4 regions of the Priestia sp. YIM B13490 genome follow, and region 2 is predicted to be linked to each of the others. Evidence: riboswitches for the same ligand, from Rfam matches in the RefSeq annotation. Region 2 holds a riboswitch; each other region holds the start of a gene.
The links. A riboswitch is a leader RNA that binds a small molecule or an ion and turns the genes downstream of it on or off. The one in region 2 is predicted to bind S-adenosylmethionine.
Positions count from the first base shown of each region.

Region 1 (8,030 bases), on a different contig from region 2:
CAAGCCGCTGAAATGATTCATGAAAAAGTAGAGCGAGGAGAAACGATTGCTTCTTGCATTAACTTTATTACGGGACCGAGCAATTCAGCCGATATTGAAATGAATTTAGTCGTTGGCGTGCATGGACCTATTCAAGCCACTTATATTGTAGTGAATGATCGATGAGACTGGGACAAACGTATTTTAGCCGAAGTGAAAAACGAACCGTGAATCAACATGTTTGATTCACGGTTCGTTTTCTTTGTTATGTTGAGCATAGGTTTTAGCTGTTTCATTCCTTCTAGCAGTTGATTGGAGGGCAAGGCGAAGACTCCGGCGGGAAAAGCGGAACAGATGAGACCCCGCAGGAGCAGAAGCGACGAGGAGGCTCACCGTCCGCCCGCGGAAAGCGAAGTCTTGCACGGAAATCAACTGCGGTGTCACAAGCGGTTCAGCTAGCTCATGCATCTCATTTGTTCGTCTTTAGATTGGATTCATTTTGTTATGTCTCAGCCTCTTTTATTCATGCTCCATTTCTAAATAGCGGGATAATGTGAAGAAATGTCGCATTTTGAATAAACGTGGCTAATTTTAAAAAGGTAAAAAGCAAATCTTGTAGAATACTAAGTCTATAGATAAAAGGTGGGGAAATGGGAAGTGCAAAAGAAAGGAGCAATGAGCATGTCACCACACAGAGAATTAACATCTGAAGCTGAGCAAAAGCAGCAAGGTGAATTACAGCAGCTACGAGCTATTTTTAATGACGTATTAGATGCCATTGTCGTATTTGATGAGTATTTTCAAGTTATAAATGCAAATGAATCAGCCTGCGGGCTGTTTGAAAAAACAAAGGATGAGCTATTAACGTATCAAATGAAAGATTTTCTGATGTATTTTCCGTATGACATGATTGAAGCGTATTATCCAGCACTCTTAGAAGAAAGCTATTTCAAATATGAAGGCGCGATGACGCTTCGAAGCGGCATGATGAAACATGTTGAATTTACTTCACACAAACATAGTCACATGTCGGGCATTATTGTGTGTACATTTCGGGATATTACGCAGCACAAAATAATGGAAAATGAACGGTTTATTAGTCATCATATGTTTATGGATGTATTTAATGAAGCGGTAGACGGAATTGTCATTTTTGATCGAACGGGTCAGCTTATCGACGCGAACCCTTCATTTTGCGAACGATTAAATTATACAAGAGCACAGCTTCTAACCAAAACATTAGAAGAGCTTGTAGAACCTACTTATCATTATAAGGTGAAAAAATTATGGAGAACTCTGCATCAAGAAGGAAAGACAAGCGGTGAGCTACCGATCAGGCTCGAAAATGGAGACGTTACTTTTTTTGAATTTACCACAACGGCTAATATATACAGTCAATACTATATGTCCATTATGAGAGACGTGACGGAAAAACGGCTGATGGAGCAGCAACTGTTGAGAAGCGAAAAAAATTTCAGGGCTATTTTTGAAAATGCGATTGAAGCGATCTTGATTTGGAGAGATGATGGTGAAATCTTGAACGCTAATCTTGCTTCTTCGCGTACATTTGAGCTGCCGTTAAACAAATTAATTGGAAGCAATTTGTATACGTTTATCGATACAAAAAGCTTTAGTGCGTTAAAGGTGCTCCAAACGTTTCAAACAAAAGGAGAAATTCGTAATCAGCTTCCTTTTTACATGCCAAATGGAGAAATCAAACAGTTGGAATTCACAGGGAAAAAAGGCATTATAGAAGGAGACCATTTAACGATTTTTCGAAACATCAGTGAACGTACAAAAATCGAACAGGAGCTTCGGAATAACGAAGAGAAATTCAGACAGATTTTTAATGGTTCGATCGATGGGTTAGTTTTGTGGGACGGCAAGCGAAATATTATTGATGTAAATTCTTCTCTTTGTGATATTCTAGAACTCAGCAAAGAGGAGATTTGTGCGCACTCCATGGAGGATTTTATTTCTTCAGCGAATTTAGATGCGGTCATTGAGCATAAAGAAACGATTGAGCAAAAAGGGGAAGCAGAAGGAGAGATTACGTACGTTACGGGGAACGAAAAAGTTAAAAATATCGAATTTTCCACGAAAAAAGATATCTTGCCAGGTCTATATATGACGCTTTTAAGAGACGTAACGGAACGAAATCAAATGCAAGAGCAGATTCGAAAATCGGATACGCTTCAAGTAGTCGGCCAGTTAGCAGCTGGGATTGCGCATGAAATCCGCAACCCGATGACAGCTTTAAAAGGGTTTGTGCAGCTGTTAGAAAGCAGCATTCAAGAAGATCACTCTCTTTATTTTGATATTATTAAATCCGAATTAAAAAGAATTGAAACCATTATTACAGAGTTTCTCGTACTCGCTAAGCCACAGGCCGTAAAGTTTGAAAAGAAAAATCTAGCTGGGGTTGTTAAAGAAACGATTGATTTATTAAATGCTCAAGCGCTTTTAGAAAATATTCAGTTTGAACTAAGTGTGTCTCCTCAGCTGCCAATGGTATACTGCGAGCCGAACCAAATTAAGCAAGTACTAATAAATGTCATTAAAAATGCAATTGAAGTCACGTCAAACGGAGGAAGAATTATTGTTGAAGTTTACTCTACAGAGCCGCACTACGTGACGGTCTCCATTCGAGATCAAGGAGACGGAATGCCCGAAGAGCGCATCAAGCGCTTAGGAGAACCATTTTATACGACAAAAGAAAAAGGAACGGGACTCGGTTTGATGGTCTCATATAAAATTATCGAAGAACATAAAGGGCGAATTGAAGTGGAAAGCAAAATAGGAGAAGGCACAGCTTTTCATGTTATTCTTCCAGCTTAATTAGAAAGGATAAAAAATATGTACTACGGAGAAATGAATTTATTTTCTGATTTGAAAATTTATATTGTAGCCTCGGAAAAAGGGGTTCAACATATTTGGTTTGATAGCGATGATCATAACGAGCAGCTTAAAAAACTTGTCCATGACGAAAATTATCATCATGTGAAAGAAGCAAAGCGACAGCTGCAGGATTATGCTGAAGGGCGCACGTTAACATTTGATTTGCCTTTGGATATAAAAGGAACAGACTTCCAAAAAGAAGTATGGTTAACGCTTAAAGGTATACCTTATGGACAAACGTGGTCTTATAGTGATGTAGCGGAGTCTGTTAATCGCTCTAAAGCCGTAAGGGCTGTGGGACAAGCGAATCGTCGAAATCCACTGCCTATTATTTTACCTTGTCACCGTGTGATTGGAAAAAATGGAGCTTTAACAGGTTATGCAGGTTCCCAAACTCATATAAAAGAGAAACTATTAATGCTTGAAAGAAATGTAGCAAAAGGCGCTCTGGAGTTAAAATAACTATTCCCCGTCCAATTTCCAGCCTTCTCCCTGCACAAAAACACCGTCAATTTGCTGAGGAGAAGGAAGGGAATTTAGTTCTTCATCTTTGGATAAATCGAATAGCTGATAGTGCTGCTTACGATTCAGCGCTTTGTTTTTATCCGTTTTTTGCTCTGAACTCATATTTACTCCCCCTTATTCAAAAAGAATCCCCTATAATATATGTAGAAAAAGAAGAGAGTACTGTTACAATTGTGTTACAAATGCAGGTGAAAACCAGTGCTCAACAAAAAAAAGCCGCATAGCAGCGGCTTTTTTTATTGAGCAGATTGCAGTAAAACTTTTTGAATGGATTCCAAAGACGGGGAATGGATAATTCCATGCTCTGTAATAATGGCCGTAATCAGTTCGCTTGGCGTCACATCAAAAGCTGGATTGTACACAGAGATTCCGTCTGGAGCAATTTGTGTATCTCCAATGTGCGTTACTTCTTTAGGTGAACGTTCTTCAATAGGGATGCTGCTGCCGTCTTGAATAGATAAATCAAATGTGGACTGCGGCGCTGCTACGTAAAATGGAATACCGAATGCTTTCGCTAAAAGAGCAAGTCCATATGTTCCAATTTTGTTAGCCGTATCGCCATTTGCTGCAATGCGGTCAGCACCTACAATAATCCCATTAATTCCTTTTGTTTTAATGGTATGAGCGGCCATATTATCCGTAATCAGCGTCACGTCCACTCCCGACTGCTGAAGTTCCCAGGCTGTTAAGCGAGAACCTTGAAGAACGGGTCTTGTTTCACAGGCAAATACTTCAAGCGGAATATCGCGCTGCTTAGACAAGTGAAAAGGTGCTAAGGCTGTTCCGTAATAAGCTGTAGCAATTGAACCAGCATTACATATTGTCATGATTTTATCTTTCTTTTTAAATAAAGAAAGAGCATGATCTCCAATTCGGTAGCACGTTTCTTCATCTTCTACTTGAATTTGAATAGCTTCATGAACAACTTTTGTTTTAGCTTCATTAACGGACGAAGCGGATTCAGCGCTTTTCGCTACGCGCTCCAATGCCCAAAATAAATTGACGGCAGTAGGGCGTGAACTAGCTAAATACTGTTGATCAAGAGCTAGTTTTTTGTTAAATTCCTTGACTGAATCTGTGTCATAGCTAAGCGCAGAAAGAGCAAGACCAAAAGCCGCCGTAATGCCAATTGCAGGAGCTCCGCGTACTTTCAAGGTAGTGATAGCATCCCATACGTCTTTAATGGTTTGCAGCTTAATATATTCAACTTTGCCAGGAAGCTGCTGCTGATCTAATAAAGTAATATATGATTCATTCCATTCCACTGAGCGCGGAAGTGATAGTGTATTTGTCATGCTGATACCGATCCTTTCATTGTGTACATTATTCGTTATCGAAGTAAATGTTCAAATTCATTTGGTGAAACATCTTGTTGGTGCAGAAGCAAATAGCGTCCAATTTTTAACGCAGTACGTTTAGCGTTAATTTTTCTTTCCTCTGAAGAAATTTCGTCTAAGTCCGCCACGTGAGCTAAGCCAATCGTACGTCGAATGATTTCACATCCTGCATATCCAACAGCATCTTGCCACGTTTGCGTTAAAATTTCATGTAATAAGCGCTCATCTTTAGCGAAAGGTTCAGTGTTTTCAGAATGCCAAAGCGCAGTAAAGGTATCTTTGAATACGTTCCATGTGTTCGTAATGTGTGCAAATAACGGTTCGCGATTTGTTTCTCGAGAAAGAGCATTTAAAAATAAATTCGCAACAAATTGCCCTAAATCGAATCCAAACGGACCGTAAAAAGCAAACTCTGGATCAATCACTTTCGTTTCTTGACTGCTAGCAAAGATGCTGCCTGTATGTAAATCACCGTGGATTAGCGTTTGCGCATTTGTTAAAAATTTATATTTTAATTTTGCTGCTTGTAGCTTTACATCACCATCATTCCACAATTCTTCTACATCAGGACGCAGCGCTTTTTCAAATTCATTTGTATCAATATCAAAAAAAGGATCTGTAAAAACTAAATCTTCCGTAATATTGCATAAGTCGGGGTTGCTGTACTTAACAACTTCTTCTTTTTTATCCTGAGGTTTTAAGGCGAAATCAGACGTTTTGAACGCAATATGTCCTAAAAAAGAACCGATATGCTGTGAGAGCAGAGGATAACTTTCACCTTGAATAAGTCCGGCTCGAGAAATCGTTAAATGAGACAGGTCTTCCATGACCGTAACAGCAAGCGTTTCATCGTGGTAATAAACAGCGGGCACAAGTTCTGGCGTAAATGCACCGAATTGCTTGAGCGCATTGCTTTCAATTGTGGCACGGTTCAAGGATAGAGGCCAGCTTTCGCCTACAACTTTTGCATAGGGAAGCGCTTGTTTGACGATAATGGATTTATTTGTTTGATCATTTATGATGTGAAAGACGAGATTTAAGTTGCCGTCACCAATTTCACGGGCAGTCAGTGCTTCTGTGGCATCAAAAAGACCTAGCTTTTTCACAAGTTTGATTGCTGAAATTTCTGTTAAAGGGTGATATTTCTCTGTTTTTGTTGTTGACATCGGAATCCCTCCATAGTTTATTAAACTGATTTGTTTACTAAGTTAATAGGTTTAAGAATATATGGAGGCTTTTATAATTTTAGAAAATATAAAAGCCTCTTTCGTTGGAAAGAGGCTTGATTGTAGTGTTCAAACCTCTTATCTGCCAGAAAAAATTACTTTCTGTTGGAATTAGCACCGTGCCTTTGTAAAACATGTTTTACGGGTGTGATCCATCTTAGGATGGAATGACGGTCGGTTGCTGGGCTTCACAGGGCCAAATCCCTCAGCCAACTCTTGATAAGAGTACGATTACTTATTCAATTTTGATTTGTTTGAATATTTTATGATATCTGGTGAAAATCGTATCATGCAAAAAAACGGCTGTCAATACATAATTAATAAAATTCTGTACGGCGATCTGTAAAGACGGGAATTTGTTTACGAATTTCTTTTACAAGTTCCAGGTTAACCTCAGCACTCAAAAGTTCTTCGCTATCGCCAGCTTCAGCGATTATTTCTCCCCACGGATCGATGACTAAGGAATGTCCGGCAAATGTGTTATTAGGATCTTGGCCTACACGATTACATGCGATTACATAGCATTGATTTTCGATTGCACGGCTAATGAGCAGGGCTTTCCAGTGGGCAAGTCTTGGAGCCGGCCACTGAGCGACAACAAACAAGACTTCTGCTCCGCTGCTAGTGTGAACCCGAATCCATTCTGGAAAACGAATATCGTAACAAATAACTCCTGCGCACAGTGACTGTTCAAGTGTAAAAAGATTTTTTGCTGTTCCTGCTTCTAAATACAGGTGTTCATCCATTAATTTAAATAAGTGCAGTTTACTGTATTGTGATACTTCACGACCTTTTCGGTCAAAAATATACATCGTATTCGTGACGCCTTGCTCTGTTTTTTTCGCGATCGAACCTGCCACAATATTTACTTCGTTCGTTTTAGCAAACTGAGAGATTAATTGCTTGGCTTGCTGTCCTTCATCATCTGCAATTTCGTCTAGCCGCGTCAAATCATAAGCTGTATCCCATAGCTCAGGAAGCACAAGGATATCAGGGTTTTCTTTCAGGGCTTCCGTCATTTTTTGTTCGATATATTTTCGGTTTTTAGTTGGGTTTCCAAACGCAATATCAAGCTGCAAACACGTAATTTTTACACTCACTTTATCATCCGTCCTTTTTTTAGTAGTTGAAAAAAATGACTTTACAAGTTGAGTATTACAATATATTATTTGTGACTAGAATTTCAAGAATTTTTTGAGAAGGTGTGCGATGATGAAACAATTTGAGCAATCGGAACTATTAAAAAGTTTACCAAAACAATTTTTTGCATCACTTGTGGGCAAGGTAGGAAAAGTAATGGCCCAAGGGCACGACGTTATTAACTTAGGACAGGGAAATCCTGATCAGCCTACTCCTTCACATATTGTAGGAACACTGCAAAAAGCAAGTGCTAATCCTATGCATCATAAGTATTCTCCATTTCGGGGGCACCAGTTTTTAAAAGAGGCCGTTGCGACTTTTTATAAACGAGAATATGGCGTTGATGTAGATCCTGAAAAAGAAGTAGCTATTTTATTTGGCGGAAAGGGTGGACTTGTTGAAATCCCGCAGTGCTTGTTAAATCCTGGAGATACGGTGCTGGTTCCGGATCCTGGGTATCCTGATTACTGGTCTGGAGTAGAGCTTGCAAAAGCCAAGATGGAAGTGATGCCTCTCACGGCTGAAAATCATTTTCTACCCGTATACGAAGAGATAAGTGAACGTGCTAAAGAACAGGCAAAGCTCATGTTTTTAAACTATCCGAATAATCCTACTGGTGCAGTGGCAACGGCAGAATTTTTTGAAGACACCGTGGCGTTTGCTGCCAAGCACGATATTTGTGTGGTACACGACTTTGCTTACGGAGCAATTGGGTTTGATGGTAAAAAGCCAATCAGTTTTTTACAGACTCCTGGTGCAAAAGAGACGGGAATTGAAATTTATACTCTTTCTAAAACGTATAACATGGCGGGATGGCGAGTTGGATTTGCTGTAGGAAATGAAAGTGTAGTAGAAGCTATTAATCTTCTTCAAGATCATATGTATGTCAGTCTCTTTGGGGCGGTTCAAGAGGCAGCAGCCGCAG
Region 1 covers NZ_JBHZOT010000002.1:287,168-295,197, reverse strand. Annotated here, with positions in the region: gene ACFX4R_RS06940 (LutC/YkgG family protein) at 1-165, shown strand, start outside; gene ACFX4R_RS06935 (hypothetical protein) at 288-536, shown strand; gene ACFX4R_RS06930 (PAS domain S-box protein) at 661-2,817, shown strand; gene ACFX4R_RS06925 (methylated-DNA--[protein]-cysteine S-methyltransferase) at 2,836-3,339, shown strand; gene ACFX4R_RS06920 (hypothetical protein) at 3,340-3,504, opposite strand; gene mtnA (S-methyl-5-thioribose-1-phosphate isomerase) at 3,639-4,697, opposite strand; gene mtnK (S-methyl-5-thioribose kinase) at 4,733-5,905, opposite strand; SAM riboswitch class I at 6,041-6,191, opposite strand; gene ACFX4R_RS06905 (carbon-nitrogen family hydrolase) at 6,283-7,065, opposite strand; gene ACFX4R_RS06900 (pyridoxal phosphate-dependent aminotransferase) at 7,178-8,030, shown strand, end outside.
Region 1: another riboswitch for S-adenosylmethionine. It lies ahead of mtnK (S-methyl-5-thioribose kinase); the one in region 2 lies ahead of ACFX4R_RS11935 (Na+/H+ antiporter NhaC family protein).

Region 2 (8,030 bases):
TGTAAAATTAATGATTAAAGATTATGGAACGTCAGGATCAAAAAAGTGAGCAGCTAAGTACAATTTGGCTTGTTTTGATGTTGGAAATGAAAGAAACTAAAAGGAATAGCCTTAGAGCTTGCTAAAAAATATTCCCCCCAGTAAGGAGCTTGAGGGATAAATGAAGAATAAGAGCTGTCCAGAACCGACAGCTCTTATTTGTTATTCAAAAATATAAGCTAATGCTTGAAGAGCCTGTTCTGGCGTTTCGACTACAACCTGGGCTTTGTTTGACAGTTCTTTAAGCGGATGGTGCAGTTTTTCAGGGCGAACCAAAATTAGCGGTTTATCTAATGCAATGGCTGTCGCCGCATCCATTGCGCTGTTCCACTGCTTGTATTTTTCGCCAAATAAAGCAATAACCACATCAGATTTTTTAAGGAGCACCTGCGTACGTAAATTATTAATTTGAGAAGCAGCTTCATCTTTTAAGACAGCGTTAGGCTGTTTTCCTAAAATTTCTTCTCCAATGTTGTCGGAGCGGTCATGGTCTGTCATGGGACCGACAAAGGTAAGGGGAAGGTTTAATTGTTCTGCTTGGTTTTTAATTTCGTCTCTCCAGTTATCGTGAATTTGCCCGGCAAGGTATACGGTTAAGTTCATTATGTAGAAGTCCTCCTCTAACTAAAGTTTGTTTTATTTTATCAAATGTAAGCGGATAATACGAATGATTTGAATGGGCTACTTTTCCAAAAATAAGGTTATAGTAGACAAATAGTTAAAAAAGAGAAACAATAGAAAGCGTATTGCTAATTAAAGAAAGGATGTACATGATGACAGAAACAGTGCTACAAGTAGATCATGTCAGTAAAGTAATTGGGAAGAAAACCATTTTGCATGATGTATCCTTATCGGTTGAGCGCGGTGAGATTTTCGGATTGCTTGGTCCGAACGGCTCTGGAAAAACAACGTTAATTCGTACCGTCGTAGGACTCATCAAAGAAACAGAGGGAACAATTATCGTCAATGGATTTCCTTTAAAAGAACAGTTTACATCAGCTATGAAATCAATTGGAGCGATTATTGAAAACCCTGAGTTTTATGATTATCTGACGGGCTATCAAAATTTAAAACACTTTGCGAATATGCATGAAGGGATCACATCAGAACGCTTGGATGAAGTGATTGCTTTAGTAAAGCTTGAAAACAGCATTCATGCAAAAGTGAAGACGTATTCTCTTGGGATGAGACAGCGTTTAGGAGTAGCTCAAGCTATTTTACATAAGCCTGCATTGCTTTTACTAGACGAACCAACAAACGGTCTAGACCCAGCGGGAATGAGAGAATTTCGTACATATTTACAAACCCTCTGCAGGGAAGAAGGAATTTCGATCTTAATCGCGAGCCACTTATTAAAAGAAGTAGAAGCACTATGTGACCGCGTTGGCATTATTCAAGACGGTGAGTTAAAAGCCATTCAAGATCTATCTCCAAATCGTCAAGATCAAGGAACGTACGTAGAATTTGAAGTGTCTGATGCGCAAAAAGCAGCGGATCTTTTATCACAAGAATTTGAAGTAACGATGAGATCACATAGTATCGACGTGACGATTGTAAAAGAACAAATTCCAGCTGTGAATAAAAAATTAGTGGACAGCGATATTTTAGTCTACCGAATCACTCCTGTGTATGAGACGCTTGAAGATTCGTTTATGTCCGTTACGGAAGGAGAGCACCATGCTTAAGCTAATTCAAAATGAACATATGAAATGGTTTCATAAAAGAAGTACAAAAGTCACGTTTATTACAATCGGTATTTTAACTCTTTGTATGGCTCTTTTAATGAAGAAAGTAGCAAACAGTGCAGGAACAGAAGACAACATTTTGAACTTCCTGTCATTTAGTTCAGGTATGCTGATTCTCGTTCAATTTTTCGCGCTTGCTGTTGGAGGGTCAATGGTTGCAAAAGAGTTTGAAGCAGGTACCATTAAGCTTCTTTTAATTCGCCCTGCTAGACGTTCAACGATTTTAGCATCCAAGTACATAACCCTCATTTTAATTAGCTTGTATTATTTACTGAGCTATTTGCTTTTTTCGTTTGTATGGGGAGCATTGTTCTTTGGCTTTACCAGTCTAGAAGGAGATGCGCAGCTGCTTAAAAACATTACGCTTACGTATGACAGCGCGTATATGGAAACGTTTATGATGATGACATTTGCATTCATGCTGTCGTCTTTATTTAGAAACAGCGCGCTTGCTTCCAGTCTGGCTATTGTCGTAAGTATCGGGGCGAAAGCAGTAACAGGACTAGTATCACAGTTTGGTTTATGGTGGGGAAAATTTTTACTGTTCGCCAACACAAACTTTGTGCAGTATATGGACGGAATGAAGACGATATTTGACGGCATGACGATTCCATTTTCCATTTTCATCTTAGTTGCTCATTTTGTCTTCTTTATGGGCGTGGCATGGGCAGCGTTTTTAAAACGAGACGTAGCTAATTGATGTGAGAATTTTCGCACTATATATTTTTCTAAAATAGCATTTGACAATTAAATAAAAAGAGATTACAGTAGTGAAAGACTATTTTTAAAACAACTATAAACTTCTTATCAAGAGAGACGGAGGGACTGGCCCTATGATGTCTCGGCAACTGGCTGTACGCAGTGCGGTGCCAAATCCAGCAGACGATGTTTCGTTTGGAAGATGAGAAGGGTAATCTTATGATACAAATAAGAGACCTCTTCTTATCAATAAGAAGAGGTCTTTTTTTATTACGTAAACAAGAGGTGTTAAGAATGGAACAACAAAAAGGAAACGGCTGGGCGCTGTTACCGCTGGGCGTCTTTTTAGTCCTGTTTGTCGGATCAGGAATTATAACGGGAGATTTTTATAAGCTGCCTGTATTAGTAGCCATTATCATTGCAGCCATCGTGGCGCTGGCTATGAATCGCAAAGATTCACTTAATGTAAAAGTGGAGCGTTTTGCTAAAGGAGCAGGGCATCCTGATATCATTATTATGGTGCTTATTTTTATTTTAGCAGGTGCTTTTTCTCAAGTTGCTAAAGGCATGGGAGCTGTTGATTCAACGGTAAACTTAGCGCTTTCTGTGCTTCCGCAAAGCTTAGTGGTAGTCGGAATCTTTGTTATTGGCGCATTCATTTCCATTTCGATGGGAACATCAATGGGAACAATCGCTGCGCTAGGGCCTATTGCTGTAGGAATCAGTGAGCAAGCGCATGTATCCATTACATTGGCCATTGCTGCCGTTATTGGTGGTGCAATGTTTGGAGATAATTTATCGATAATTTCTGATACAACCATTGCAGCAGTTCGTACGCAAAAAACAAATATGTCAGATAAATTAAAAGTAAACTTTTTTATTGTCCTTCCTGCAGCGATTGTTACGGTAATTTTATTGCTTGTAATGACGCTAGGCAATACATCATCAGTAGAAATTAAAGATTTTAGCTGGTTTAAAATCTTGCCTTATGTCGGCGTACTCGTTGCTGCCATATTTGGTGCAAACGTATTAAGCATTTTAACCGGAGGAATTGTGCTAGCCGGCGTGATTGGATTAGCTGACGGAAGCTACACGCTTTCTTCTCTTGCTAAAACTGTGACAGAAGGTATTGGCGGAATGTCAGAGTTAATTATTTTATCTCTGCTAATCGGCGGAATGGTTGAGCTTATTCGCTATAATGGCGGTATTCAGTTCTTATTGAATTTATTAACACGACGCATTCAAACAAAAAAAGGCGGAGAATTCAGCATCGCTGGACTGGTAAGTTTAACAAATTTAGCAACGGCTAATAACACGATTTCAATTATTACGGCAGGTCCGTTAGCAAAAGAAATCTCTGATAAGTATTCAATTGATAATCGTAAATCAGCCAGTCTGCTTGACTTGTTTTCATGCAGCGTTCAAGGGCTTATCCCTTACGGCGCACAAATGCTTCTCGCAGCAGGATTTGCTAAAGTTTCACCGATTGAGATTATTCCATTTACATTCTACCCAATGTTAACAGCGGTTTGCGGGATCATTGCAATTGTAATTGGATTTCCTCGTTTAAATAAAAAGTCAAAGTCATCTAAAGAAGCTGCGTAATATCAAACCCTTAAAAAGAATGTTCTTTTTAAGGGTTTTTTACTGTTTAAAAAAATCAGTCGGCTTTTCATCATCTAACTCCTTCCAAAGCGTCTCGTTCTGTTTAAGTGCATAAGCCGCTCCTCCAATTTCAATTCCGCATAATAAAATGAATAATAAAATACCCATGAAATGACCTCCTTACGTAAATGAGTAAAAACACGATGGTAACGGGTTTAGCTTCTTGCTGTTTCACTTTATAATGAGAATAAAGTATGAAACGCGTTTCAGCGCAAGAGAAAAAGGTGAAAACATGACAAATATCCGAGATATCGCAAAAAAAGCTGGTGTATCTGTTTCGACTGTATCCCGGGTGCTAAATCATCATCCGTATGTAAAAGAAGAAAAACGCCGGCTGGTAGAGCAGGTTATTCACGAACTTAATTATGAACAAAACATTAATGCCGTTCACTTATCAAAAGGGAAAACAAATATGATTGCCGTCGTCTTGCCTTTTATTAATCATCCGTATTTTAGTCTGCTTTTAGAAGGAGTGGCATCTCAGGCGTTAGAAAAGCAGTATCAGCTTGTTATTTGTCAGACGAACTATGATGTAAAAAAAGAAGAAGAAGCGCTTCATATGCTAAAAACAAAGCAAGTTGATGGAGTGATTATTTGTTCTAGAGCAAGCAGCTGGAGCACGATTGAATATTATCAGCAGTACGGGCCGATAGCCGTGTGCGAAAACGTACAGAATCGTTCTATTCGCTCCGTTTACGTTGATCATTATGCAGCTTTTAAGCAGGCGCTTATGTATTTAAAAGAAAAAGGATATACGGATATTGGCTACTGTATTGGAAGGATGACGGGTACGAATAGTCAACAGCGGCAACAAGCATACAAAGAATATGTAGAAAGAATAAATCAGCCTTATCATCCGGAATGGGTTTTTCAAGGCTGTTTGAACGTGACAGATGGTGAAAAAGTGGTGGAAAAACTAGTGCAGATGAAAAATCGGCCTCAGGCGCTTTTAGTAACAAACGATCAAGTAGCTATCGGAATAAAAGCTCAGTGCGAACAAGCGGGTATTTCAGTTCCTGGTGAATTAGCTATCATTGGTTTTGATAATCATCCGCTTTCTTCTTATTTACAAATAACAACGATCGAACTTCCTCTTAAGGAAATGGGAGAAACGCTTTTTACATTAGTGGGAAGCAAGGTTCTTCAGAAAATTGAGCTCCCTTTTCGGTTTATTGAGCGTAAAAGCGTATGAATTCTTGATCGATCATGCCATGAGGTGTTTTTACCGGATAAAATGAGCAAAAGCGGACATCATACGAGTAAAGAAAGAAGAAAAGGATGATGATCGTGGAGAAAAAAGAATATCAAGTGGGAGATCAAGTATTTGTTATTTACCGAAATCCTCATACGGCAAACGTTGCGAATATTAATCAGGCTGAAATTGTTGAACATCCCGAAAACAAAGGTGAAAAGGCGCTGTTTTTACATGAGTCTTACCATTTGTTAGCTGAAGATGATGCCGTATATTCAACGTATGAAGAAGCTGGAAAAATGTATAATAAGATATTTGATTATGAACAATATGACTGATGCAAGGCTCTCTTAACGGAGAGTCTTTTTTGTTTGAAAAATAATTACCAAGGATAGAGTCTTTTTATTTTTCAAACGCTATTAGTACTAGAAAAAAGGAAGTGTACATGATGATAAAACCTTTTGTACCTCAATTAGTATATATTGAGCCAGGGGCAATGGAGTACCCGCTTGGTGTTCAATTAAAAGAAAAATTTGAGAAGATGGGAATTGAGATTCGTCAAACAACTTCTCATAATCAAGTGCGTAATATACCGGGAAAAAATGATTTGCAAAAATACCGCAATGCCAAGTCGACTTTAGTAGTTGGCGTGCGTAAAACATTGAAATTTGATACATCTAAACCGTCAGCTGAATATGCAATACCATTTGCAACAGGGTGTATGGGGCATTGTCACTATTGCTATTTGCAGACAACAATGGGAAGCAAACCATATATTCGCACGTACGTGAATGTTGAAGAAATATTAGGTCAAGCAGAGCAATATATGCAGGAGAGAGCCCCTCAAATAACGCGATTTGAAGCGGCTTGTACATCTGATATCGTAGGAATTGACCATTTAACACATTCATTAAAGCGGGGGATTGAGTATTTTGGGGAAAGTGAACTAGGTCAACTGCGCTTTGTGACTAAATTTCATCACGTGGATCATTTATTGGATGCTAAACATAATGGTCGCACGCGCTTCCGCTTTAGCATAAATGCAGATTATGTTATAAAAAACTTTGAACCTGGTACATCTCCTCTTGATTACCGGATTGAAGCTGCTAATAAAGTTGCAAAAGCCGGATATCCACTTGGCTTTATTGTGGCGCCTATTTACATTCATGAAGGTTGGCAAGAGGGATACCGTCAGTTGTTTGAAAAGCTGGACGCCTCTATACCTGAGGAGTCCAGAGATGATATTACGTTTGAAATGATTCAGCATCGCTTTACCAAGCCGGCCAAGCGGGTAATCGAGAAAAATTATCCGAAAACAAAGCTTGAGATGAATGAAGAGGAGCGCCGCTACAAGTGGGGGCGTTACGGAATTGGAAAATATGTATACGCAAAAGATGAAGAACAAGAATTAAGAGAAACATTAGAATATTACATTGATCAGTATTTTCCGAATGCAAAAATCGAATACTTTACGTAATTATTCTACAGTAATTGAAAAGTTATTCTGACGCCTTAGTCAAAATAACTTTTCAATTTTTAATGTGAAAAAATAAATTGCTTGCTAATAAGTTGAAAAAAAGAGGTTATTTTTATCGCTTGTCGTATTACATACAAAAGGGAGGTGACTGAGATGTTAAAAAATGAAGAGTTTGCGCTAACAAAAGAATTAACAAACGAACAGCAAGAAGCTGCACGGAATTTTATTCAAGTGTTGTTCCAAGAGAATTTATCTGAATTTTGGAACATATTATGTGATATCGACAAGTCTCGGATTTACGGCTTGTATGAAGCAAACCATTATTATGATTCTGATATTGAACTACATGGGTTTGTACAAGAAATAAGAGATAATGTAAGAGCTGTTTATGCGCCTCTTCAAGGGCAAGGGGGTATTTCGACGAAAGTTCGATATACAAGCGAAGGAAAGATGTATGTATACATATTAGGCAGTGGCGAAAACCCTAAGGTATATCCTGTTGGATTAATGCCTGAAACATATATCGAACAAGAACGTTTTTCTCAGCGGCTTCAAATTAGCATTTATAACGACGAGTTTCGAAACGTTGCCCTATAAACCATATATTATATATGGAAAAATAAAGAATAATAAAATTAATTTGTTAAAATAGCAATATTTGGGGTATGTAATAGGTATAACATTAAAAAGGGGTGAAAGAAATGCATTATTATCGTATTTCAGAGGGAGACCATGAAGAGTATTGTGAAACGATTCTGCTTCATGAAAAGAAGTTTTGCAAAGAAACATTTCAATCTATGGTGCGAGAAGCAATGAATAATAAGCCCGGTAAAATTGACCGTGTGGATATTGTTAAATATTTAATTGGTCACCATAGCTTTCAAGTAGCCCACATCGAAGCGGGATTTCATAGTACATACAGCGAGAAAGTGACATAAAAAATGCAGCACATCCTATACAACGAACTTTTCTTTTGAAAAGGGCGCTGTATTTTTTTTTGCTAAAAATAGAATGTTTCTAAGTGATATTACTTTTAATGGTATAATAGTTAAGTTCTGTAAGATATACATATAAAAACCACAAATACTTTAAAGAGAAAGGATGAGGAAACATGGAAAAAGAAAGAATAGAAGAACTTGAACGAAAAATAAGCAGTTTAGAAGAAGACGTAGCCAGGCTAAAGTCGCTCGTATATAAAACAAATTCTCCAAAG
Region 2 covers NZ_JBHZOT010000003.1:397,666-405,695, forward strand. Annotated here, with positions in the region: gene ACFX4R_RS11915 (Ger(x)C family spore germination protein) at 1-49, shown strand, start outside; gene ACFX4R_RS11920 (YtoQ family protein) at 202-642, opposite strand; gene ACFX4R_RS11925 (ABC transporter ATP-binding protein) at 813-1,724, shown strand; gene ACFX4R_RS11930 (ABC transporter permease) at 1,717-2,484, shown strand; SAM riboswitch class I at 2,586-2,692, shown strand; gene ACFX4R_RS11935 (Na+/H+ antiporter NhaC family protein) at 2,778-4,088, shown strand; gene ACFX4R_RS11940 (hypothetical protein) at 4,128-4,256, opposite strand; gene ACFX4R_RS11945 (LacI family DNA-binding transcriptional regulator) at 4,381-5,340, shown strand; gene ACFX4R_RS11950 (transcriptional regulator SplA domain-containing protein) at 5,430-5,678, shown strand; gene splB (spore photoproduct lyase) at 5,789-6,817, shown strand; gene ACFX4R_RS11960 (hypothetical protein) at 6,971-7,414, shown strand; gene ACFX4R_RS11965 (hypothetical protein) at 7,519-7,755, shown strand; gene ACFX4R_RS11970 (DUF2339 domain-containing protein) at 7,929-8,030, shown strand, end outside.

Region 3 (8,030 bases), on a different contig from region 2:
AAACTCAAGAAGCTGGGCATATCCGAATTGCCCAATAATAAAGCAAGCCAAGATAATAAACGCAAAAGCTTGTTTGTCATTGAGGGGAAGAAATGACTGAAGCTGCTTAGCGATGCCAAATACATTTCCAATCAATGTAGTAAAAATCTCGCCCAACACAACTACCGTAAATAAAACATTCACCCACGCTGAGATATTTTTAACAACGGCACTCATCGGAATATCAAGTTGAAATGAATAAGGCAAATTGGAAAGGGCAAGATGAGTAGAAACAAGCATAAACGTAAGTACACATCCTCCTATTAAGGCCCCTTTTGTAATCACGCTCCTATCTTTCACCGAGCTTCCTAATGGGACCAAAACGGCCTGAGCCAAAGCTAGATTCAGGGAAATATATAAAAAGGGACTAACCGCCCACTTCCACTGCGTGACGAGCGTTAAATCCGGCTTCGTTTGAATCAGTGAGAAATAGCTGATATTCGGCATAAAGATGATAAAAGCAAATGAAAGCATCATCGGTACAACAAGAGAATTAACCATTAAAATACCGTTAATTCCTTTTGCGATAAATATATAAGTTAAAACAATTGTAAAAATCATTCCAACAGGAGGCCACAGCCCAAACTGTTCTTTTCCTATTGCTCCCGTACTCGCTAGCATGACTGAAGTTACTCCAAATAAAATGACAATCATTACACCGTTTACCACTTTTCCAAGCACATCACCAAATAAATATGTATTAAGCTGCTGATAAGAAGAAGCCCCAATTGCGTGCGAAAGCAGCATCATTTTTGAACCTAGCCAAATAAAAAACAAGCCGCTGACCAAAATTCCGACCATTCCAAGTTCCCCGTACTGTGTAAAAAATTGAACGATTTCCTTGCCTGTTGCAAAACCGGCTCCTACAACGGTGCCTACATACGTAGCAGCAACCTGCAGCGTGAGTTTCCACCTTTTCATGCCCATCACCCTTCTACCCTTCATAGTTCACTATATGTAGAAACGATAAAAAAAAGACGAGCCTTTTTACATGTAAATCTACGCATATCCCAGTGCTTGTGCCTTTTGGTTTATTTTTTTCATTTTCTTTTTGTATTTCTCACAAAAAACTCCTTAACCCCTAACATAACAGTCATTTTCAAACAAAATATACGGATATTTCCCCTTTAGCTTTTAAATTTTCCTCAATATTTGCTGGAAATTCACAATTTACTGTTGTATAATTTCTAAAAATCAGATAAATTATTAAATAAGTATTCTTTCTATTTAAAAAAATATGTTTCAATTATATACAATTGATTCTTATCATGAGAGGTGGAGGGACTGGCCCTTTGAAACCTCAGCAACCAGTCGTTAGAGACATGGTGCTAAATCCAGCAAGCAATTTATTGCTTGGAAGATAAGAAGGCGAAAAAAGTCTTCTTCTTAAGAAGACTTTTTCTATTTTATCGGCATATTGCATAAAACGAATCACTCGTGAAATAGAAGCGAAACAATTTAAGGAGGTTTTGACATGGGGTTACTTGAAGATTTAAAGTCTAAAATTTTAATTGGGGATGGTGCCACTGGTACCCTCCTTTACTCACACGGTATTGACAGCTGTTTTGAAGAACTAAACATCACCAAACCAGAAGAGGTTTCTCGTATTCACAGAGCCTATGTAGAAGCTGGTGCAAACGTTATTCAAACAAATACGTACGCTGCTAATTATCAAAAACTTGCCCGTTATGGATTAGAAGATTCAGTCAAAGACATCAATGTTGCTGGTGTAAAATTAGCAAAACAAGCTGCAAAAGATCAGGCTTACGTGGTTGGTACACTCGGCGGAATTCGTTCTTTCCAAAAAAACGCTATTAGTTTAGAAGAGGTTAAGCGAAGCATTCGTGAACAGATGTTTTGGCTTTTAAATGAAGGCGTGGATGGCCTTTTGTTTGAAACATACTATGATTTCGAAGAATTAAAAACCGTTCTTACACTGGCAAGAAAAGAAACGGATAAGCCTATTATTACTCACGTTTCCCTGCATGATATTGGCGTACTGCAAGATGGCCGCCCTTTAGCAGATGCATTAAAAGAATTAGAGGCGCTGGGAGCAGATGTTGTCGGGCTAAACTGCCGTTTAGGTCCTTATCATATGATTCAGTCTCTTGAAGAAGTACCGCTTCCTGATCGTGCTTTCTTATCTGCTTACCCTAATGCCAGCCTTCCGGCGTATGTGGAAGGAAAGCTGGAATATGAAACAAATGAAGACTACTTTGTAGAAAGCGCGCGTTTATTCCGCGAACAAGGGGTTCGCTTAATTGGAGGATGCTGCGGTACAACACCAGCTCACGTACGCGCAATGTCATCTGCCTTAAAAGAGCTGCCTCCGATTACAAGCAAAGTTGTTAAAATGAGACCTGCCGTTACGGTTCAAGAGCGTGAGCAGCAGGATAAACCTCATATGCATGAAATTGTGAAGAAGCGCCGCTCGGTTATCGTCGAGCTAGATCCGCCTAAACAGCTTGGTCCGACGAAATTTTTAGAAGGCGCAAAAGCACTTGATAAAGTCGGCGTAGATGCTATTACATTAGCTGATAATTCTCTTGCCTCACCTCGCATCAGCAACTTGGCAATGGCAACACTGATGCAGCAAGAAACAAAAGCACGACCGCTTATTCATATTACCTGTCGCGACCGAAATTTAATTGGACTTCAATCTCATTTAATGGGACTTCATACGCTAGGAATGAATCAAGTACTTGCAATTACGGGTGATCCGTCAAAAGTTGGCGATTTCCCTGGCGCCACTTCGGTCTACGATTTATCTTCATTTGACTTGATTAGTTTAATCGCTCAGTTTAATGAAGGACTATCTTATTCCGGCAAACCACTTGGTCAAAAAACCAATTTTTCCATTGCAGCTGCCTTTAACCCAAACGTGCGTCACTTAGACCGAGCCGTTCAGCGTTTGGAAAAGAAAATCGACTGCGGGGCTCACTATTTCATTACTCAGCCTCTCTATTCAACTAAGCAAATTGAAGAGGTATATGAAGCAACCAAACATTTAACAACACCGGTATATATCGGTATCATGCCGTTAACAAGCGCAAGAAATGCTCGATTTATTCACCATGAAGTACCTGGAATTAAATTATCAGAAGATATTCTAGAACGCATGGATGCAACGGGAAATGACCGAATCCGCGGTGAAGTCGAAGGTCTTGCGATTGCAAAAAGCTTAATTGATACAGCATATGAGTTATTTGACGGTATTTACTTAATTACGCCGTTTATGCGCTATGAAATGACCGAAATTCTAACACGCTATATTCATGACAAGCAACTTGTTACATCAGAAAGGAAGATATAAATGAGCTCACTTATCGAACAACAACTAAAGAAGCGAATACTCATCATCGATGGAGCAATGGGAACGATGATTCAAGATGCTGATTTAACCGCTGAAGATTTTGGCGGCGAAGAATATGAAGGCTGCAACGAATATTTGACTCGAACAGCGCCTCATGTGATTCAGCGCATTCATGAAGAGTACTTTGCAGCAGGTGCTGACATCATTGAAACCAATACGTTTGGCTCAACATCTACCGTACTTGATGAATACGATTTAGGTCACTTGGCGTATGAATTGAATATCGAAGCTGTGAAGCTTGCTTGTGCAGCCCGCGATAAATATTCAACTCCCGAATGGCCTAGGTTCGTAGCTGGAGCTATCGGTCCTACCACTAAAACTCTCTCTGTTACCGGAGGTATTACATTCCCTGAGTTAGTAGAATCGTATGAAGAGCAAGCTCGAGGTTTGTTAGACGGCGGCGTTGACTTGCTTTTAGTCGAAACCTGTCAAGATATGCTGAACGTAAAAGCCGCATTTTTAGGTATTACAGCGGCGTTTGAAAAACTAAAAACCGAAGTTCCTATTATGATTTCAGGAACAATTGAGCCGATGGGAACAACTCTCGCTGGTCAAGATATCGAATCTTTTTACTTATCACTGGAACACATGAAGCCTCTTTCAGTCGGACTTAACTGCGCGACAGGCCCTGAATTTATGACGGATCATATTCGCTCTCTTTCAGACCTAGCCACTTCAGCAGTTAGCTGTTATCCAAACGCTGGACTTCCGGATGAAGAAGGCAATTATCATGAATCCCCTGAGCTGCTTGCTCAAAAAATTAAAGGGTTTGCTGATAAAGGCTGGCTGAACTTTGTAGGCGGATGCTGCGGTACAACGCCTGCTCATATTAAAGCACTGGCGGAAGCGGTAAAAGAGGTTGCGCCCCGTTCGCTTGATCGCTCCGAGCATAACCATGCTGTAACCGGTATTGAACCGCTTGTATATGACGATTCTATGCGCCCTCTTTTTGTGGGAGAACGTACGAATGTAATCGGTTCTCGCAAGTTCAAGCGTCTGATTGCGGAAGGAAAAATTGAAGAAGCATCTGAAATTGCGCGTGCTCAAGTTAAAAATGGTGCTCACGTTATTGATATTTGCTTGGCAGATCCGGACCGTGAAGAAATGGAAGACATGGAGGAATTTATTCAAGAAGTTGTAAAAAAAGTGAAGGTTCCTCTTGTAATCGATTCAACGGACGAGAAAGTTATTGAAAAAGCTTTAACGTACTCGCAAGGTAAGGTCATTATTAACTCCATTAACTTAGAAGATGGTGAAGAGCGTTTTGATGCAATCTTACCGCTAGCAAAAAAATTCGGTGCAGCTCTGGTTGTCGGTACAATCGATGAAACAGGCATGGCCGTTACTGCAGAACGAAAAGTAGAGATTGCTAAACGCTCACATGATTTGCTTGTTGAAAAACATGGCTTTAATCCAAAAGATATTATTTTTGACCCTCTTGTGTTTCCTGTAGGGACTGGTGATGAACAATACATTGGTTCTGCTGAAGAAACAGTTAAGGGGATTAAAATGATTAAAGAAGCCCTGCCTGATTGCCTGACCATTCTCGGCGTAAGTAACGTGTCATTCGGTCTTCCTCCAGTCGGACGTGAAGTACTAAATGCGGTTTACCTTTATCACTGTACGCAGGCTGGACTCGATTATGCCATTGTTAATACCGAAAAGTTAGAGCGCTATGCTTCTATTCCAGAAGCTGAAATTGAGCTTGCTAATGCGTTATTATTTAACACAACTGATGAAACGTTAAGCACGTTTACCGACTTTTATCGTGATAAAAAGAAAGAAGCAAAAGTAGAAATTTCTACGTTAACACTCGAAGAACGATTGGCAATGTATATTGTCGAAGGTACAAAAGAAGGATTGCTTCCTGATTTAGAACAGGCTTTAGCTCAATATGATGATCCGTTAGATATTATTAACGGACCGCTTATGAAGGGGATGGCGGAAGTTGGACGTTTGTTTAATGACAACCAGCTGATTGTAGCAGAAGTGCTTCAAAGTGCGGAAGTGATGAAAGCATCCGTTGCCTTTTTAGAACCTCATATGGAAGCAACTGAAAATGATTCTGGAAAAGGCAAAGTTATTCTTGCAACGGTTAAAGGCGACGTGCATGATATCGGTAAAAACTTAGTAGACATCATTTTAAGCAACAATGGTTTTAAAGTAATAGATTTAGGAATTAAAGTAACGCCCCAGCAGCTGATTGAAGCAGTAAAAGAAGAAAAGCCAGACATCATTGGCCTGTCAGGTCTTCTAGTAAAGTCAGCTCAGCAAATGGTTTTGACTGCCCAAGATTTAACACAATCAAGCATTGATGTTCCAATTATGGTAGGAGGCGCTGCCCTTTCCCGTAAATTTACTGACTTTAAAATTGCCCCGGAATATGATGGTGCGGTCCTCTACGCCAAAGATGCGATGGACGGATTAGCGTTAGCAAACAAGCTGCAGAACAAAGAAGAAGTTATTCAGCTTTTAGCAGATTTAAAAACGCGGCAAGAAAAGAAAGTAACGGTTCGAGAACGCCAGCCTCAAACCGCTCAAGCAGCTACGGCTGTTTTAGAAAGATCCGCCATTTCAACGGACTCTCCTGTTTTTGTACCTGCTGATTTAAAGCGCCACGTTGTTAAACACTACGATTTGGCACAGGTTCTTCCGTATATTAACTGGCAGATGCTTTTAGGCCATCACTTAGGACTAAAAGGAAAAGTGAATAAGCTGCTTGCTGAAAAAGATGAGCGTGCTGTTCAATTAAAAGAAACCGTTGATGACCTGCTCGAACTGGCACTAAAAGAAAACTTAATTAAGCCAGCGGTTATTTATCAGTTCTTCCCTGCTCAAGCAGACGGAAATGATTTAATTATTTATGATCCTGCTGATGAAAAAACAGAAATTGAACGCTTTACCTTCCCTCGACAAGCAAAAGGACAGTTCTTGTGCTTATCTGATTTTGCAAAGCCTAAAGAAAAAGAGATGGACTATGTATGTTTCTTCTCTGTAACAGCAGGAACAGGCATTCGCGAACGCGCGGCGAAATTCAAAGAAAACGGCGAGTTTTTAAAGAGTCACGTGTTCCAAGCTCTTGCGCTTGAACTAGCTGAAGGATTAGCAGAACGTGTTCATCAGCAAATTCGTGACCGCTGGGGATTCCCCGATTCGCCTGACTTTACAATGGCGGAGCGTTTTTCAGCCAAATACCAAGGTCAGCGTTTTTCATTCGGATATCCTGCATGTCCAGACCTTGAGGACCAAGCAAAACTGTTTAAATTACTTAAACCTGAAGACATCGGCATTCAGTTAACAGACGGTTTCATGATGGAACCAGAAGCTTCTGTTACAGCCCTTGTTTTTGCACATCCTGAAGCGAAATATTTTAACGTATTGTAAAATATGGCCGCGGTCTTTTAGACCGCGGCTGTTTTTTTACAGTGAACAAACCTGAAAAAAAGGCTGCGACAAATGGATTTTAGCTGAAGAAAGATCCGAACCGTAAATCCAGATTCTTAATTGAGAATCAACTGCGTTCGGATTTTTTTCATTGTGATCGTGAACTGGATTTCATGTAGCTGTTTCTAGCTGTTGGCTGAAGGGCAAGGCGAAGACTCCTGCGAAAAAAATTGATGCAGTTATGTCTTAATCTCTTTGAATTCACCGCCGGTCTGAGCTTTTTTTATGAGTTTCTTGGGAAACACTGATAGAATAAGGAATGTAATAAATTTGTAACGCTCTTGTCACAGCAAATTTTTCAGGGAAAGGAATTTTCAAGCAATGATTAAATTATTTGTAAGCGACTTAGATGGCACTCTTTTACACGAAGAAAAATACGTAGAACAGCATAATGCAGACGCACTTAGTGAACTTCAGCGCCAAGGAGTAGAGGTTTGTCTTGCGTCTGGACGAATGGATACGGAAATTTTAAAGATTTCTACTGATATTAATAATACATTTCATCGCATTAGCCAAAACGGAGGATTTGTGTGGACCAAAGAAAATCAAGAACTTCATGGAAAAGTGTTTGAAGATGATTTAGCGGTTCAACTTTATAAAAAAACGATAGATCCTAACCGTATTACGCTTGTCTGTTCAAACGACACGAATTACGTAGAGCAGCGAAATGAAATTATTGAAGCGATTGAAACTCACATGTTTTTCCCTATCGAAGAACAAATGGAAATGACGGATTCATTTGGTCACGCTCTTTCTCCATCTAAAATCACGGTTCTTGGAGATCATGATGAAATGGTAGCTCTGCAAAAAGAAGTGAACGAAGAGTTTGGTGATTATATTGATACATATATTTCTGCCAAGCAGTGTTTGGATATTATGCCTAAACATATCAGCAAAGGAAATGCCATTGAAATTTTATTAAATCATCTTCAGCTAAAACCAGAGGAAATTGCATGTGTGGGGGATTCATTTAATGATATTCCTATGTTTCAATTAACGCCGAACAGTTTCGCTATGGCTACAGCTCCTGAAGCTGTGCAGCGCCACGCCTCTGCTGTTGTGTCATCTGTTAGTGAAGCAGCGGGTATTGTTTTAGAAAAAAATAAGCAAACCATCTAAAAAAAGCGGTCAACGTTTAAATTGACCGCTTTTATCTATTTAATAAGAAAACGGT
Region 3 covers NZ_JBHZOT010000002.1:240,891-248,920, forward strand. Annotated here, with positions in the region: gene ACFX4R_RS06670 (YkvI family membrane protein) at 1-960, opposite strand, end outside; SAM riboswitch class I at 1,300-1,406, shown strand; gene ACFX4R_RS06675 (bifunctional homocysteine S-methyltransferase/methylenetetrahydrofolate reductase) at 1,514-3,352, shown strand; gene metH (methionine synthase) at 3,353-6,796, shown strand; gene ACFX4R_RS06685 (HAD family hydrolase) at 7,178-7,975, shown strand.
Region 3: another riboswitch for S-adenosylmethionine. It lies ahead of ACFX4R_RS06675 (bifunctional homocysteine S-methyltransferase/methylenetetrahydrofolate reductase); the one in region 2 lies ahead of ACFX4R_RS11935 (Na+/H+ antiporter NhaC family protein).

Region 4 (8,030 bases), on a different contig from region 2:
ATGGCAAAGAAGAAGCACGCAAGCGTATTTATGCAACAACAGATAAAGCGCGTGGCGCATTAAAAACATTAGCGGACGAAGAAGGCTATGAAACATTTGTTATTCCAGATGATGTAGGCGGCCGTTATTCAGTATTAACAGCGGTTGGCTTATTGCCAATTGCCGCTGCGGGTCTTGATATCGAACAAATGATGAAAGGGGCAGCTGATGCTCAAGAAGCATTCTCATCATCAGAGCTAGAAGAGAACCCAGCTTATCAATATGCTGTAGCTCGTAATGTTCTTTATAATAAAGGAAAAACAATTGAAATGCTGATTAACTATGAGCCAGCTCTTCAATACTTTGCTGAGTGGTGGAAACAGTTATTTGGCGAAAGTGAAGGAAAAGACCAAAAAGGTATTTACCCTTCATCAGCTAACTTCTCAACGGATCTTCATTCTTTAGGTCAATATGTACAAGAAGGTCGTCGTGATATTTTTGAAACAATTGTACAAGTTCAAGATTCTCGTCATGAGCTAACAATTGAAGAAGATGCAGCGGACTTAGATGGATTAAATTACTTAGCTGGTGAAACAGTTGACTTTGTAAATAAAAAAGCCTTCCAAGGTACAATGCTTGCTCACACAGATGGGGGCGTTCCAAACTTAGTTGTGAACATTCCTGCGCTAGATGAGTATACGTTCGGATATGTTGTATATTTCTTCGAAAAAGCATGTGCAATCAGCGGCTATTTATTAGGCGTAAACCCATTCGATCAGCCGGGAGTAGAAGCATACAAAGTAAATATGTTTGCTCTGCTTGGAAAACCTGGTTTTGAAGAGAAAAAAGCAGAATTAGAAAAGCGTTTGAAATAAATAAAAAGAGGGCGGTACAAAAGTATTTTAGCCCAAGTGAAAAACGAACCATTGATCAACATGTTTGATTAGTGGTTCGTTTTTTTTGTTATGGTGAATATAGTTTCATCTGTTTAGGTCCTTCTAACAGTTGATTGGAGCGCAAGTGACGAGGAGGCTCAGCGCCCGCCCGCGGAAAGTGAAGCCTCGCACAGACATCAACTGCGGTGTCGCAAGCGATTTATATGAGCTGCTTTATCCAGTTTGTTCGTCTTTAGGTTGGATTCATTTAGTTATGTCTCACCCTCTTTTTTGCTTTTGAGATAAAGGATAAAACGCTGGAAAAAGGACATGTTAAAACAGAGGAGGGATAACATGATTGAATTATCTTCAAGATTAGAGGGAACATTATTCAAGCTTTACGAATTAGAAAAAACGCTTAAGCCGCTTGGGTATAACATTGGAGGAAATTGGGATTACGACCATGGTTCATTTGACTATAAGATGAACGATGAAGTCGGCTATCAGTTTTTACGTATCCCGTTTACAGCTACGAATGGAGAGCTGGATTCTAAAGGAACAACCGTACAGATTGGCACGCCATTTTTACTTTCACATAAATATCAAGTTGGTCTAGATGACGATGTTCACAATGGAAATGTTAGTGCTTCATTTAATCAGTTTGCAGAGCCCCAAGACGCAGACGCTTCATTTCCAGAAAAGTATATCAGCTTAGGAGAAGAGCTAATTAGAGAGGCAGAAAATGCGCTGCTTCAGTAATTGAAGGAACTATTCTTTTTTTAAACTCTCTAATTTTTTCACAAAAATATGTTCGTACATGACTTGACTAATCAACTCGTTTGTTTTAATCATTTCATTCACCCCCAAGTTTTGTGCATTTTGAATATGCTTTTTTGTTAAAAGTTCAACGATGCTGTAAATAGAAGGGTTCAATCCTTGCAGAGCGACTAACGTAACAATAGTATTCATGTCTGCATATTCTTCTGTCTTATGCTGATCGGCAGTAATCAGCACTTTTTTTGCGTACCGAGCGTTGGCAAGTTCTAATACTTCATAATGAGAGGGACTTCCTTTAATAAAATGAACGCGATCACAAATCATGGGATTTTTAGTCAGAGAGTCGTCGATAAGCACAATGTCTTCTTTATGAAATGCGTCGCGATAATACTCTAACACGAGTTTGGCGCGCTCATTCCACCCAACAACGATGAAGTGATCTTTTCCATAAAATTTTAAATTCCCTTCCAAATAAGCGCTCTCAGCAGAAACAGCAATTTTAGAAAGCGTGACAAAATAAGTAGTAATAAATCCCGTTCCGATCAGAACTAAAATAATTGCAGCTAACCTTCCAATCGTAGTGGTCGGAGCAAAATCACCGTACCCTATAGTAGAGATTGTAATAATAACCCACCAAATTCCTTCAAACACATTCCCGAACGTTTGCGGCTCTAGGAAATGTATAAGCATGCCAAAAAACAGAACAAGGCAGCCGATAATAAAAAGAAGCCGCACTAAAATAGAACGACGAAAAAGTCGAAATAATAGCCATTCCATCATAAAAAAACCTCCAGTGATTAGTCATAGCCACAGTATGACCATTTTTCACTGAAGGTATAAGATATCTTTATCTTTTTACTTCGTAATATTCAATCCATTCTTTGTCTGGACCGTAGAAAAATAAGTATCTTGCTCCATTTGGCAAAGTTACAATGTTTTCTTCCACAAATGAAACGCCTGCTGATTTTAAACGCTCAAACTCCTCTTCAATTCCGTCTACTGCCAGCGCAAAATGATGAACTTTACCTTCGTTAGGTAAGCTTGAGTTATACCCTTGAATTAACTCTACGATTACATTGCCTTCTAAACCTAGAAAAGCTAGCTTCAAAGACGGATCGGTATGTGGTAGTTTTTCGATGAGCTCTAATCCCACTTTTTGCGTATAGAACTCAATCGATTCTTCTATATCCTTTACTTGAACGCCTACATGTTCAAATTTTAAAATTGTCATATGCATCACCCGTATCTATAGTATGTAAAAACTATGAAATATATTAAAGAGAAAGGATATAGAAGTCAAGATAGGGCTGCTTATCAGGAAAGGGCTCTTAAATCATATTTTTGCTGGAGTGAATAGGGTAGAGGCTTCCATCAAGAGCAAACGAAATTTTGCCTGTTTCTTCAGATACAACTAAAATTAATGCATCCGATTTTTCCGACATTCCAATGGCTGCACGGTGACGTGTTCCCAATTTTTTGTTCGTTAAAATAATAGACGAAAGAGGTAAAACATTAGCAGCTGAAATAAGCTGATTATTTCTAATTAGGACGGCTCCGTCATGTAAGGGTGTCCCTGGATAGAACAGTGTCTCAACTAGCGTAGCGCTGACAGGAGCTTGAATAGGCATTCCTTTTTGAATAAGAGGGTCTACATTTTGTTCCCGTTCAATGACAATTAAAGCGCCGTGACGTTTCTCCGAAAGGTTATGAATAGCTAAAGACAGAGCAGCATATTCAAATGTATAAGGCGATAAATAATGGCGCAAGTAATAAGAGGCAGCCGTAGCTTGAACATCTTGAAATAACCTTCTCATCTCCTCAAAATCACATAGGATACAATGATCACTCGTGTCTAAATGTTTAATTAAATTAGAGGCTTCAGTTGAAATCTGCTGTAAATATGTTCGCACATTATTTTTAATTGTATCGTCTAATTGAAAAGGTTGTCTCTCCATCTTATATAGCTCCTATCTGTCAGTCAGTGTTATCTGTAATGTGTGCTAATGTGGGTGAATTATCCGTAAAGCTTATAAATCCCTTATTAATTTTATAGAGAGGTTTTGTGTTTTATTTAGCAAGAGAATATAAAAAGTTGGAGAAAAAAGAAAGCGTTTTATAAATTGATATGTTCACATTTGGGTTAAATTTACATATGTTGTTTTAAATAAAAGTATAGATATTTCTGTGAATTTAAAGTATAGTTTTCTTATCGGATATATGATTTTTAATGTTGACAAATATTCTAAATATGCTAAAATTTTTAAAAAATGCTTATCAAGAGTGGTGGAGGGATCTGGCCCGCTGAACCCCGGCAACCTGCTTAGCAAGGTGCTAATTCCAGCAAAGTGTGTATCATTTTGAAAGATAAGGTGAAAATTTATTGCCTACCCAGTCTTTCAATATGGAAGACTTTTTATTTTGATATAGCGCAAGCGATAATTTGAGGAGGGACACCAATGACTGTAACCCCCGACTTAAAACAAATTTTTGAGCATGTCGAAGCAAAGTAAGAATTAAATAGTTTCGCTGACTAGACACACTAGAGGCGGTTTTATCCAATTCTAGTGGGTAAAACCGTCTTTTTTTATTGGATAACGCGGATAACTAAGAATTGGAGTGAAGAAAATGGCAGACTTATATACGTACGAAAACTGGAGTGATACATTTCCAGAGTTCGACAGTGAAGATGAAACAAAAGGAGCCCTTTCAGCATTGCAGTGGGCGTATGATACCTACGGAGATTCAATTATTTACGCATCAAGCTTTGGTATCGAAGGAATCGTGTTAATTGATTTAATTTCAAAAGTGAAAAAAGATGCTGAAATTGTCTTTTTAGATACGGGCGTTCATTTTAAAGAAACATATGAAGTAATTGATGCAATTAAAGAACGCTTTCCTGATTTGCGTATTCATATGAAAAAACCGGATTTAACGCTTGCAGAACAAGCTGAGAAACATGGAGATGAGCTTTGGAAGAGTCAGCCTAACCTATGCTGTCAAATTCGAAAAATCATCCCGCTAAGGGAATCTCTTGCTCCTTATGATGCGTGGATTTCTGGTTTGAGACGCGAGCAGTCTGAATCTCGTGCCAACACGAATTATTTTAATAAAGATGAGAAATTCAAGAAAGTGAAAGTCTGCCCGTTAATTCATTGGTCCTGGAAAGAAGTTTGGCGCTATGTGTATAAGCATGATTTACCATATAACAAACTTCATGATCAAGGCTACCCAAGTATCGGCTGTGAGCCCTGTACCGCACCTGCCTACAATGTAGACGATTTACGTTCAGGAAGATGGGCAGGTACACAAAAAGTTGAATGCGGATTACACGAATCTTAAATACGAAAGAGCTGAATAAATGATGCTTTTATATGTTGCCTTTATCATTGCGCTTTTTTTTGCAATGAATATTGGGGCAAGCGGTGCAGCAGCAGCTATGGGCGTTTCATACGGCTCCGGTGCGATTAAAAAGAAAAGAGTAGCCCTGTTCATCTGTGCTGTAGGTATTGTGCTCGGAGCCATTATCGGAGGCGGCGAGGTGGTAAAAACCATCAGTTCAGGTATCATACCTGAAAAATTGCTGTCAGTAGAATTAGTTATTATCATTCTGGCTGCTGCAACGCTGTCACTCTTTTTCGCGAATTTAATTGGTATTCCTCTATCAACAAGTGAAGTAACGGTTGGTTCAGTTGTTGGAGTAGGCGTAGCTTATCAATCTCTGTATGTGGAAAAACTTTTAGTTGTCATGTCTTTTTGGATTATTGTTCCGCTGGTTTCATTTGTCATTGCTTTTTTGATTGGAAAAGTGATAAAACGCGGAGCGCATAAAAAAGAAGCAAAGGGAACGTGGAAAAGAGTTTTAACGATTTTAGTTATAGCGACGGGATTCTTTGAAGCCTTCTCAGCTGGAATGAATAACGTGGCAAATGCTGTCGGTCCTCTAGTAGGAGCTGGATTAATGGATGCCACAACGGGTGTCATAGCAGGAGGATTGGCAGTGGCGCTCGGAGCTCTTTTACTAGGAGGCCGAGTTATTGAAACAAACGGGAAAAAAATTACTCGCTATTCTGTAGGGGAAGGGTGCATTATCTCGGGTACTGGTGCTTCTCTTGTCACAGTCGCTTCACTGTTTGGTTTGCCAGTACCCCTTACACAGGTCACTACGTCTTCTATTATTGGAATAGGAGCAGCGAAAACGGGATTCACGAAAGAACAGCGCGAAGTTGTCATTCAAATGTTAAAGGTTTGGGTGGTCTCCCCTGTATTTTCACTCGTAATCTCATATGTTCTTGTGAAATTAGTACTTGAAAGCGACTTATATTCATTTGTGGTGCTAGCTAGCGGATGTATTGCCACAGCAGGTGTTCTAAGCTTAGCTAGAGCGACTAGAAGAAAAAGAGCAAGCTTGCAGTCGGAAAAAGAAAAAATGACTGCGTGATTCAAGTGCTTTTTATTATATTGTGTTAATTATTTAAGGAGGATTTTACAAAATGACAACAATTCAAGCACACGGTGGAGAATTAATTAATTTATATCAACCAACATATGACTACACGTCACTAACAAAAGAAATCGAAGTAGATAACATGGCCCTAAGTGATTTAGAACTAATTGGAATTGGTGCTTACAGCCCAATTACAGGATTTTTAGGAGAAAAAGATTATCAATCAGTTGTTGAAAATATGCGTTTAGCAGATGGAACAGTATGGAGTATTCCTATCACTCTTCCTGTAACAGAAGAGCAAGCTAAAGAATTAAACATTGGCGACAAAGTAAAACTTGTTCAAAACGGCGTAACGTATGGTGTTTTAGAAGTTTCTGAAGTATATACGCCAAATAAAGAAAAAGAAGCGGAGAACGTGTACCGCACGGCAGAACTTGCTCATCCTGGCGTGAAAAAAATGATGGAACGCCCAAATGTATATGTAGCAGGTCCAATCGTACTTGTAGAACGTACACCTAAAACGCGTTTTGAAAAGTATTACCTAGATCCTACTGAAACAAGAGCAGCATTTGAAGAACGCGGTTGGAAAACGGTTGTTGGATTCCAAACTCGTAACCCTGTTCACCGTGCGCACGAATATATTCAAAAAACGGCATTAGAAATTGTAGACGGCCTGTTTTTAAATCCACTTGTAGGAGAAACAAAGTCAGATGATATCCCAGCAGATATCCGTATGGAAAGTTATGAAGTACTTTTAGAGAACTATTATCCTAGCGATCGTGTAGCTTTAGCAGTTTTCCCTGCTGCGATGCGCTATGCTGGACCTAGAGAAGCTATTTTCCATGCAATGGTTCGCAAAAACTTTGGATGCACACATTTCATTGTAGGCCGTGACCACGCTGGTGTTGGTGACTACTATGGAACATATGACGCACAAAAAATCTTCAGTAACTTTACAGCAGATGAATTAGGAATTACACCTTTATTCTTTGAACACAGCTTCTATTGCAAGAAATGTGAAGCGATGGCATCAACGAAAACATGCCCTCACAGCAAGGAAGATCATATGATTCTATCTGGAACAAAGGTACGTGAAATGCTTCGTAACGGAGAAGTGCCACCAAGCACATTCAGCCGTAAAGAAGTAATTGAAGTGTTAATTAATGGATTAGCAAAACAAAAAGTATCTTCAAAATAAGGAGCGGTTGAAGTGAGCAAATCAACAAACATTACGTGGCATGATGCTGGAATTACAAAAGAGGAAAGACGCGAGCAAAATAATCATCACAGTTTTGTACTATGGTTTACAGGTCTTTCGGGTTCAGGTAAATCTACCGTAGCAAACGCAGTGGCAAAAGCGCTTTTTGATAAAAATATTCGCAACTATGTATTAGATGGTGACAATGTTCGTTTCGGCTTAAATAAGAATCTAGGGTTTTCTGCTGAAGATCGTACAGAAAATATTCGCCGTATCGGTGAGGTTTCTAAGCTGTTTGTAGACAGCGGTCAAGTGGTACTAACAGCATTTATCTCTCCATTCCAAGAGGACCGAGCTCAAGTGCGTGAGATCTTAGAGGGGAATGAATTTTTGGAAGTATACGTGGAGTGCCCGTTAGAAGAATGTGAAAAAAGAGATCCAAAAGGCCTTTACAAAAAAGCAAGAAGCGGAGAAATTCGTGATTTTACAGGAATTGATTCTCCGTATGAGTCACCGGCTAATCCTGAATTAACAATTAATACAAGCACACAGTCTGTAGAAGAATGTGTACAAACTGTTATTGAATATTTAGCTAACCGAAAATTTATCTAAATGACAGCGGACTTTGTCCGCTGTTCTAATTCAAATTAAAATGTGGGAGCGCTGCGGAGACGTGGAAATGATGGAAGGGTGAAAGGCATTCATGGGGAAAGTATATCTAGTCGGTGCAGGACCGGGAGATCCAGATTTAATTACA
Region 4 covers NZ_JBHZOT010000006.1:356,965-364,994, forward strand. Annotated here, with positions in the region: gene ACFX4R_RS19960 (glucose-6-phosphate isomerase) at 1-854, shown strand, start outside; gene ACFX4R_RS19965 (YugN-like family protein) at 1,209-1,613, shown strand; gene ACFX4R_RS19970 (potassium channel family protein) at 1,623-2,411, opposite strand; gene ACFX4R_RS19975 (VOC family protein) at 2,479-2,862, opposite strand; gene cdaS (sporulation-specific diadenylate cyclase CdaS) at 2,960-3,586, opposite strand; SAM riboswitch class I at 3,900-4,002, shown strand; gene ACFX4R_RS19985 (phosphoadenylyl-sulfate reductase) at 4,257-4,970, shown strand; gene ACFX4R_RS19990 (sulfate permease) at 4,990-6,069, shown strand; gene sat (sulfate adenylyltransferase) at 6,122-7,273, shown strand; gene cysC (adenylyl-sulfate kinase) at 7,286-7,885, shown strand; gene cobA (uroporphyrinogen-III C-methyltransferase) at 7,977-8,030, shown strand, end outside.
Region 4: another riboswitch for S-adenosylmethionine. It lies ahead of ACFX4R_RS19985 (phosphoadenylyl-sulfate reductase); the one in region 2 lies ahead of ACFX4R_RS11935 (Na+/H+ antiporter NhaC family protein).